Regions from separate parts of the Thaumasiovibrio subtropicus genome, predicted to be linked through region 2. Evidence: riboswitches for the same ligand, from Rfam matches in the RefSeq annotation. Region 2 holds a riboswitch; each other region holds the start of a gene.
What was found. A riboswitch is a leader RNA that binds a small molecule or an ion and turns the genes downstream of it on or off. The one in region 2 is predicted to bind thiamine pyrophosphate.

Region 1 (2,269 bases), 300 kb from region 2:
TGTCCTGGACCTTCAATCATGACCTGAACATCGTATTCCCATGCAATCTTGGTCAGCTCACCAAGGGTGCGTAATTCACTGAATTGCGCTTCATCATTGGCATCAGCAACCGAGCCCGGACGTAGACCATCACCAAGCGACAGTGAAATATCATATTGCGCACAGATTTCACAAATCTCGCGGAAGTGCACATAGAGGAAACTCTCTTTATGGTGCGCTAAACACCATTTCGCCATAATGGAGCCACCACGAGAAACGATGCCAGTTACACGCTTCGCGGTCATTGGTACGTAGCGTAAAAGTACACCGGCGTGAATGGTAAAGTAATCGACACCTTGCTCCGCTTGCTCTAGTAACGTATCTCGGAACACTTCCCAAGTCAGGTTCTCAGCAACACCATTCACTTTTTCTAGCGCTTGATACATTGGAACGGTACCGATTGGTACTGGGCTATTACGTAGAATCCACTCACGTGTTTCATGGATATTACGCCCCGTCGACAGATCCATCACGGTGTCGCCACCCCAGCGGGTTGACCATACCAGCTTTTCAACTTCTTCTTCTATCGATGAGCTTACCGCTGAGTTACCAATGTTAGAGTTGACCTTCACAAGGAAGTTTCGACCAATAATCATCGGCTCTGATTCAGGGTGGTTGATATTGGCAGGAATGATCGCTCGACCTTCTGCCACTTCTTTACGCACAAATTCTGGCGTAATTTCTTTCGGCAAGTTTGCGCCAAAGCTGACACCGGGATGCTGCTGGTTTAACACTTCATCACGATACTTTGCACGACCCATGTTCTCACGAATGGCGATGTACTCCATCTCTGGGGTAATGATGCCTTTACGCGCATAGTGCAACTGAGTGACACATTGACCCGGCTTCGCACGACGAATACGAGCACGCAGGTTAAAACGCAAATCATCCAAGGTGTCATCCGCCATACGTTCACGACTATAGGCAGAGCTCTGTTCATCAAGAAGCTCAGTGTCATTGCGCTCTTCAATCCAGTTCTCACGAACGAAGTTTAGGCCGGAGTAAATATCAATGTTCTGTTCAGGGTCTGTGTAATAGCCCGAGGTGTCATACACACGCACTGGCTCATTAGGTTCAAACTGTGGGTTCTCTTTCGTACCGCCAACGAGGCTATCGCTGACAGAGATCTCGCGCATAGGAACACGAATATCTTCACGGCTACCAGTGACATAGACTTTCTGAGAATTTGGATAAGGTTGCACCGTTAGGGAGTCAATAAATTGTTTTGCATCCAAACGGGCTTGTTTACGGCTCGACATAGCAATTTCCTTTTTGTCCTTGTAAGGGAAAATGCTTGCCGGAAAGGTGCTAGATGAGCAAAAGATAGATCTACTGCGAGATATACAGCATTCTTGCTCTTGTTCCCTTCGCAGGTATTAGCCTGATCAGGTTCAACGGATCCCGTTATTACGGTCTCAGCCAAATGGCACTCCGACAAGTTCACGGAGCGAGTATAAGTTACTCAACCTCCATCCAGCAAGCCAGAGACAAGATAATGTGACGTTTTTTAACAATGTGCTGAAAAGAGCGTGCAATGATGAGAAACGATCTTAATTAGCACGCAAGATTGGCTAGATACGAGGCCTGTCTGCCTAAGTAAACAAACAGGCTGGTTCGCATTCTTAAAAGTCCGGTTTGAACTGGAATGTCGATAGCTCTTTTCTGAGCTGTCGATAATAGAGTGGTATACAGACCCAGCTATAGACAACGATACCTAGCCAGACAAAAGCAGTCGCAGTGGACAGGCTCTGATAACCAAAATCGGTTAATAATTGTGACAATAAATTGAACAGGAGATAGCCGCCGATGAGCACGAGCGCGGAGCCCACGTCACTTAGCGCAGTCACTTTATTGTTAAATTGCCACCACAACCCCAAGAGCCAACTTTGGCGTGCTTTTATATCTGCGAGCAGTTGTAACGCAATTTCAGAGTGAGGATTCTGGAGGATTGCAAACTTTGCGTGATAAGCAGCATCATCGACATTTCCAGCTGCAAGCTGCGCGCTTCCCATCAAAACGTTTGCAGAGGCATTTTCAGGCTCTAATTTTAGCGCTTGCAATGCAAATTCAATCGCCAGTTCAACCTCGCCAACAGTTAAGTGGTAATCGCCAAGGCTAGCAAGTACTTGTGCTGAATCTGGTTCATGGCGCAGCGCTTCAACTAAGACATCTTTCGCCGGCGCTCTCTTGTCCAACAACATATATATCTGGCTTTGTAACAGCAACGCCT
Region 2 (2,269 bases):
TGGATATCAAAGGTGGGTGCAATTAACCATAAAGAGAGGAGTGCGCCAAAAATAAAGCAAACAATAAGCCCGGCACTGAGGAGGCCGGGCAGGGTCGTTGACCAATATCGCGAGTTAAGCATGGCGTACTTGTCCGCTATATTGTTGAGATAGCATCATGACGGTTATTGAATGAGGGCAGTTTGCCATTCACGAATCCAACCGCGGCGTTTCTCATTCACCTCTTCTGCACTAAAGTTCAGCGGTGTCTTGGGTACAGTGAGTGTTTCAAAGCCCGCAGGCAGATCAACATCAATCACGGGATACATCCAGTTGCCTGTAGCGATATGTTGTTGGAATCCCTCTGAAAGCATAAATTGAAGAAAGTCGTCGGCGAGTTTGGCGTTCGGTGCATGCTTGAGCTTGGCGGCAACCTCTACTTGCATATAATGGCCCTCGTCGAAGTGTGCAGCAGCATAGTTGCTGTCTTCTTCTGCGATAAGGTGATAGGCCGGTGATGTCGTATAGGAGAGCACCATATCGGCTTCACCATCAAGGAACATGCTGTAGGCTTCAGACCATCCTTTAGTGACGGTCACGGTTTTCTTCGCAATCTTTCCCCATGCTTCAAAGGCGTTCACACCATAAACATGTTTGACCCACAGCATGAGACCTTGACCGGGTGTCGAAGTGCGAGGATCCTGATACAGGATCTTAATGTCGTCGCGCTCAATGAGGTCTTTTAGGCTTGTTGGGGGATTCTCAAGTTGGGTTTTGTTATAAACGAACGCGAAGTAGCCATAATCAAAAGGAACAAAGTGGCTATCTTGCCAACCGCCTGGCAGTGTTAGCGCGGTTGTATCGACATCGTGTTTAGCAATGAGACCGGTTTGTGTTGCTTCGACAATGAGGTTGTCATCCAGACCAAGGATGATGTCAGCATTGGATTTTTCGCCTTCAAGGCGTAAGCGGTTGAGAATAGAAACACCGTCATCAAGTGCGACATAGTTAACATTGCAATCGCATTGTGCTTCAAAGGCGGTTTTGATTGCGGGGCCTGGTCCCCAGTCACTGGCAAACGAGCTGTAGGTATAAATGTTTAATGTGTCATTCGCGGCTACTGCTGGGAGTGTTGCTGCGCACATCAGTATGGCCAAAGCGGTCTTTTTCATCGGTGCTCCAAACAAGGTGTCGGGCGGCACAGGTTATGAGCAGCGAGTCTCAATCCCTACGCCAGCTTAAACTGGATCAGGTTCATTGGGTATCGTAATAGCAATTACTCTCTCAGCCTGCAATGCTTGTTGCGCATGTATCTTGGCTCCCCATGAGAACAAGCTATTGTAACGACTCTTCATCTGTTTGTAACGATAGTGCGGTGAATGTATTGAATTCATTGACGCCATTTGTATCTGTGTCGGTGTGGTGAAAGCTTTTTGGTATCACCGGGTCTCAGTATAGCGTGAACAAATGATAGCGTGAGGAGTGAGCAATGAGAAAGTGGTGGTGGTTACTGTGGTGTGTGACGTTGCCGCTTTGGGCAGCGCCCAAGTCGGATTTGTGGCCGATGTGGGACGCTTCCCAATCTGGAAACGCCACTATTTCACATGATCGATGGCAGCAGGTGTTGAGTCGGTATGTCTCCGTTGAACAATCGCAAAGCTACTTTGATTATGGGAAATACAAAGCCAGTGGCCAAACTGACATTCAGCAGTATCTCTCCACGCTGACTGCAATTGACCCGCGAGGTTTTAGCCGTGAAGAGCAGTTTGCTTATTGGGTCAATCTCTATAACGCTCTGACGGTACAGTTGATCATTGATAACTATCCCCTCGCTTCGATAACGAAACTGGGAGGCTTCTTTCAGTTTGGCCCTTGGGATGATGAGCTTGTGGTGATTGCGGGGGAAGCATTAACGCTCAACGACATTGAACACAGAATCCTTCGCCCTATATGGCAAGAGCCTCGCATTCACTATGCGGTTAATTGCGCGAGCTTAGGTTGTCCTGATCTGTTGCCACATGCTTATACGGCCCAAAACACAGAGACACTGCTAGAGGAAGCAGCAAGGCGTTTTATCAATAGTGATAAAGGTGTGTTGATCAACGGTGATCGCGCGGTGTTAAGCTCGATCTACGACTGGTATGGCGTGGATTTTAAGCCGAGCGTTAAAGCGCATGTGAATCACTATCGTCGAGATAGCTTGCTTGGCGATCATCGCATTGACTATGAGTATGACTGGGATCTTAACCAGCGTAAGCCTTGAGCCTATCTTCGTAAAGGCTGAAAAATA
Region 3 (2,269 bases), on a different replicon from region 2:
ACCGGAAAGTTGGTTTGGTGTTTTTGCTTCTTCACCCTCAAGGCCAACCTCTTTCAATAATGCCTTGGCTCTTTGACACTGGCTTTGGGTTGGCTTTTTGCCTTTAATCACCGAGGATAGGCAGACGTTATCGAGCACATTGAGCCAAGGGAACAGCAAGTCTTGTTGTCCCATATAGGCCACGTGTTGATGGCTAAGTGGTTGTGTTTGCTGACCATCACCGAGACGGATATCGCCCGACGTAAAGTGCGCGTCGTCCGTTAACCCCGCCAGTAAACGAAGTAAGGTCGTTTTACCACAACCGCTTCGTCCTAGGACGCAGGTCCAGTCACGAAAAGCAAAGCTGAGGTTGTCAAAAAGTGGCTGAGCTTCATTATCAAATCTCAAGCTCAGCGAATTAGCCGTAATGGTCATTTTTTGAGAGCAAAGAAGTGATTAACGGGCCCGTGGCCTTTGCCAATTTCGAGGTCATCGGCGTGTTTAATCGCGTCGGTTATGTAGGCTTTGCCGAGTTCCACTGCGGTATGTAAAGTGTGCTGCTGCGCTAAGTAGCTCGCAATCGCTGACGAGAGAGTACATCCCGTACCATGGGTGTTGTGTGTGTGGTGGCGAGCCACGGTATACGGGGTGACTTTCCCGTCTTTTATTAGATAGTCAGTGGCTTGGCTATCGTCATGGTGATGCCCGCCTTTGAGTAATACCGCGTGGGTATTGAGTGCTTGCAATGCGGCTATCAGTGATTTTGTCTCCGCATCGTTATGGGGGATTGGTAGGCCTGTGAGTGCTGCCGCCTCGGGCAAATTAGGCGTGATAACCGTGGCAAGGGGCAACAGTTCGTTTTTTAGGCTTTCAATGGCGTCTGTTTTTAACAGCAAATCACCGCTCGTCGCGACCATGACAGGGTCTAGCACGATATGCTGTGGCCTATACTGACGCAGTTTCTCCGCGACAACGCCAATGATATTGCTATCCGCCAGCATGCCAATTTTGACGGCTTTGACATTGAGGTCTGTGAAAATCGCATCAAGTTGTTGAGCAACAAAGTCAGTATCAATGGGTAAGATACCTTGAACGCCCTGGGTGTTTTGTGCGGTTAATGCGGTAATCGCTGAGCAAGCGTAGCCACCTGTGGCAGAAATCGCTTTGATATCCGCCTGAATACCAGCGCCGCCACCACTATCGGAGCCTGCGATGGTCAAAGTGATTGGAGTAGACATAGGCTTTGCTTCCCTTTCTTAGCGACGTAGATCGAATAACAGGAAGCAAGATAGTCGTGATCTGCCTGTTAGTTCCCTACGCCAGTATTAACTGAATCAGGTTCAACGGGTCCTGTTATTTAACAGTCTCAGCTCTCACTTGAGCTCCCCGACTAACTTTTGCGCTTTGATGTCAGCACAAAGTGTGAATGTTAGCCTCACAGATAGGTTTGTAAGGCTAACTTTGCGAATAATAAGCTAAATACATCAAAAAACTGTGCTCTGTGTCAAACTGTCTTTGACCTTTCGTTTCATGAAGGGAGATCAGATGCAGGAAACAGCACACCAGTTACTTGGTTGCAAATAATGCATGAAATGTTGTCAAGATAACATATGCAACCCAGATGGAATGTGGTGATAGCGTATAAATTACTCAACGGGGTAGGGACGTTATTCGTCACTATGCTGAGTGAGGTGGATTGAGTATCAATGCTGTTACCGTGCGAATTTGAGCCAAATACTTCATATTGTCATGGCATTTTTGTGTACCTCGCCGGAAAATTTGAGAGTCGTCAAGTTCATGCTGTTGATCTTAGTGCCGAATTTACTAATTTGTCTGTCAATCTGGCGATGATTGAATCGGCTAATGTGGTAACATTGGGCAATTGAGGTCAACAATCCATGCAAATGACAATGTTGTTTGTTACCGTTTATTTTAATTAAGCAGAACATTATGAAGAAGAAGTATCATTTGTTGCCACTAGTATTTGCAGTGTCCAGCGCATTGCACGCGCAAACAGATATCGACTCTGCTGATATATTTTCTGACTTGGCTCAAGATAACAATATAAATATGTGCGAGCAGGAGTATGCTCAATCAAAAGGTGGATATTTAATCCAGCTTTTCTCCGGCACCAATAAAAAGCGCTTACCAAGTAATGAACAGTTAAATGAGTTGCCGTTGGATATCCGATCTCAACTCAATTTATGCAAGAAAGTACAGTCGGGAGTGCAATACAAGGTATTAGTCGCCGGACCGGTGGAAGGCTATTCCAACGCGAAAGCACTGCAAG

Region 1: another riboswitch for thiamine pyrophosphate. It lies ahead of thiC (phosphomethylpyrimidine synthase ThiC); the one in region 2 lies ahead of thiB (thiamine ABC transporter substrate binding subunit).
Region 3: another riboswitch for thiamine pyrophosphate. It lies ahead of thiD (bifunctional hydroxymethylpyrimidine kinase/phosphomethylpyrimidine kinase); the one in region 2 lies ahead of thiB (thiamine ABC transporter substrate binding subunit).

Annotation. Positions count from the first base shown of each region.
Region 1 covers NZ_AP023054.1:42,396-44,664, reverse strand. Annotated here, with positions in the region: gene thiC (phosphomethylpyrimidine synthase ThiC) at 1-1,298, opposite strand, end outside; TPP riboswitch at 1,385-1,483, opposite strand; gene TSUB_RS00205 (tetratricopeptide repeat protein) at 1,662-2,269, opposite strand, start outside.
Region 2 covers NZ_AP023054.1:341,099-343,367, forward strand. Annotated here, with positions in the region: gene thiP (thiamine/thiamine pyrophosphate ABC transporter permease) at 1-122, opposite strand, end outside; gene thiB (thiamine ABC transporter substrate binding subunit) at 165-1,151, opposite strand; TPP riboswitch at 1,187-1,314, opposite strand; gene TSUB_RS01700 (DUF547 domain-containing protein) at 1,469-2,242, shown strand.
Region 3 covers NZ_AP023055.1:786,426-788,694, forward strand. Annotated here, with positions in the region: gene TSUB_RS19895 (ABC transporter ATP-binding protein) at 1-414, opposite strand, end outside; gene thiD (bifunctional hydroxymethylpyrimidine kinase/phosphomethylpyrimidine kinase) at 411-1,217, opposite strand; TPP riboswitch at 1,274-1,378, opposite strand; gene TSUB_RS19905 (hypothetical protein) at 1,930-2,269, shown strand, end outside.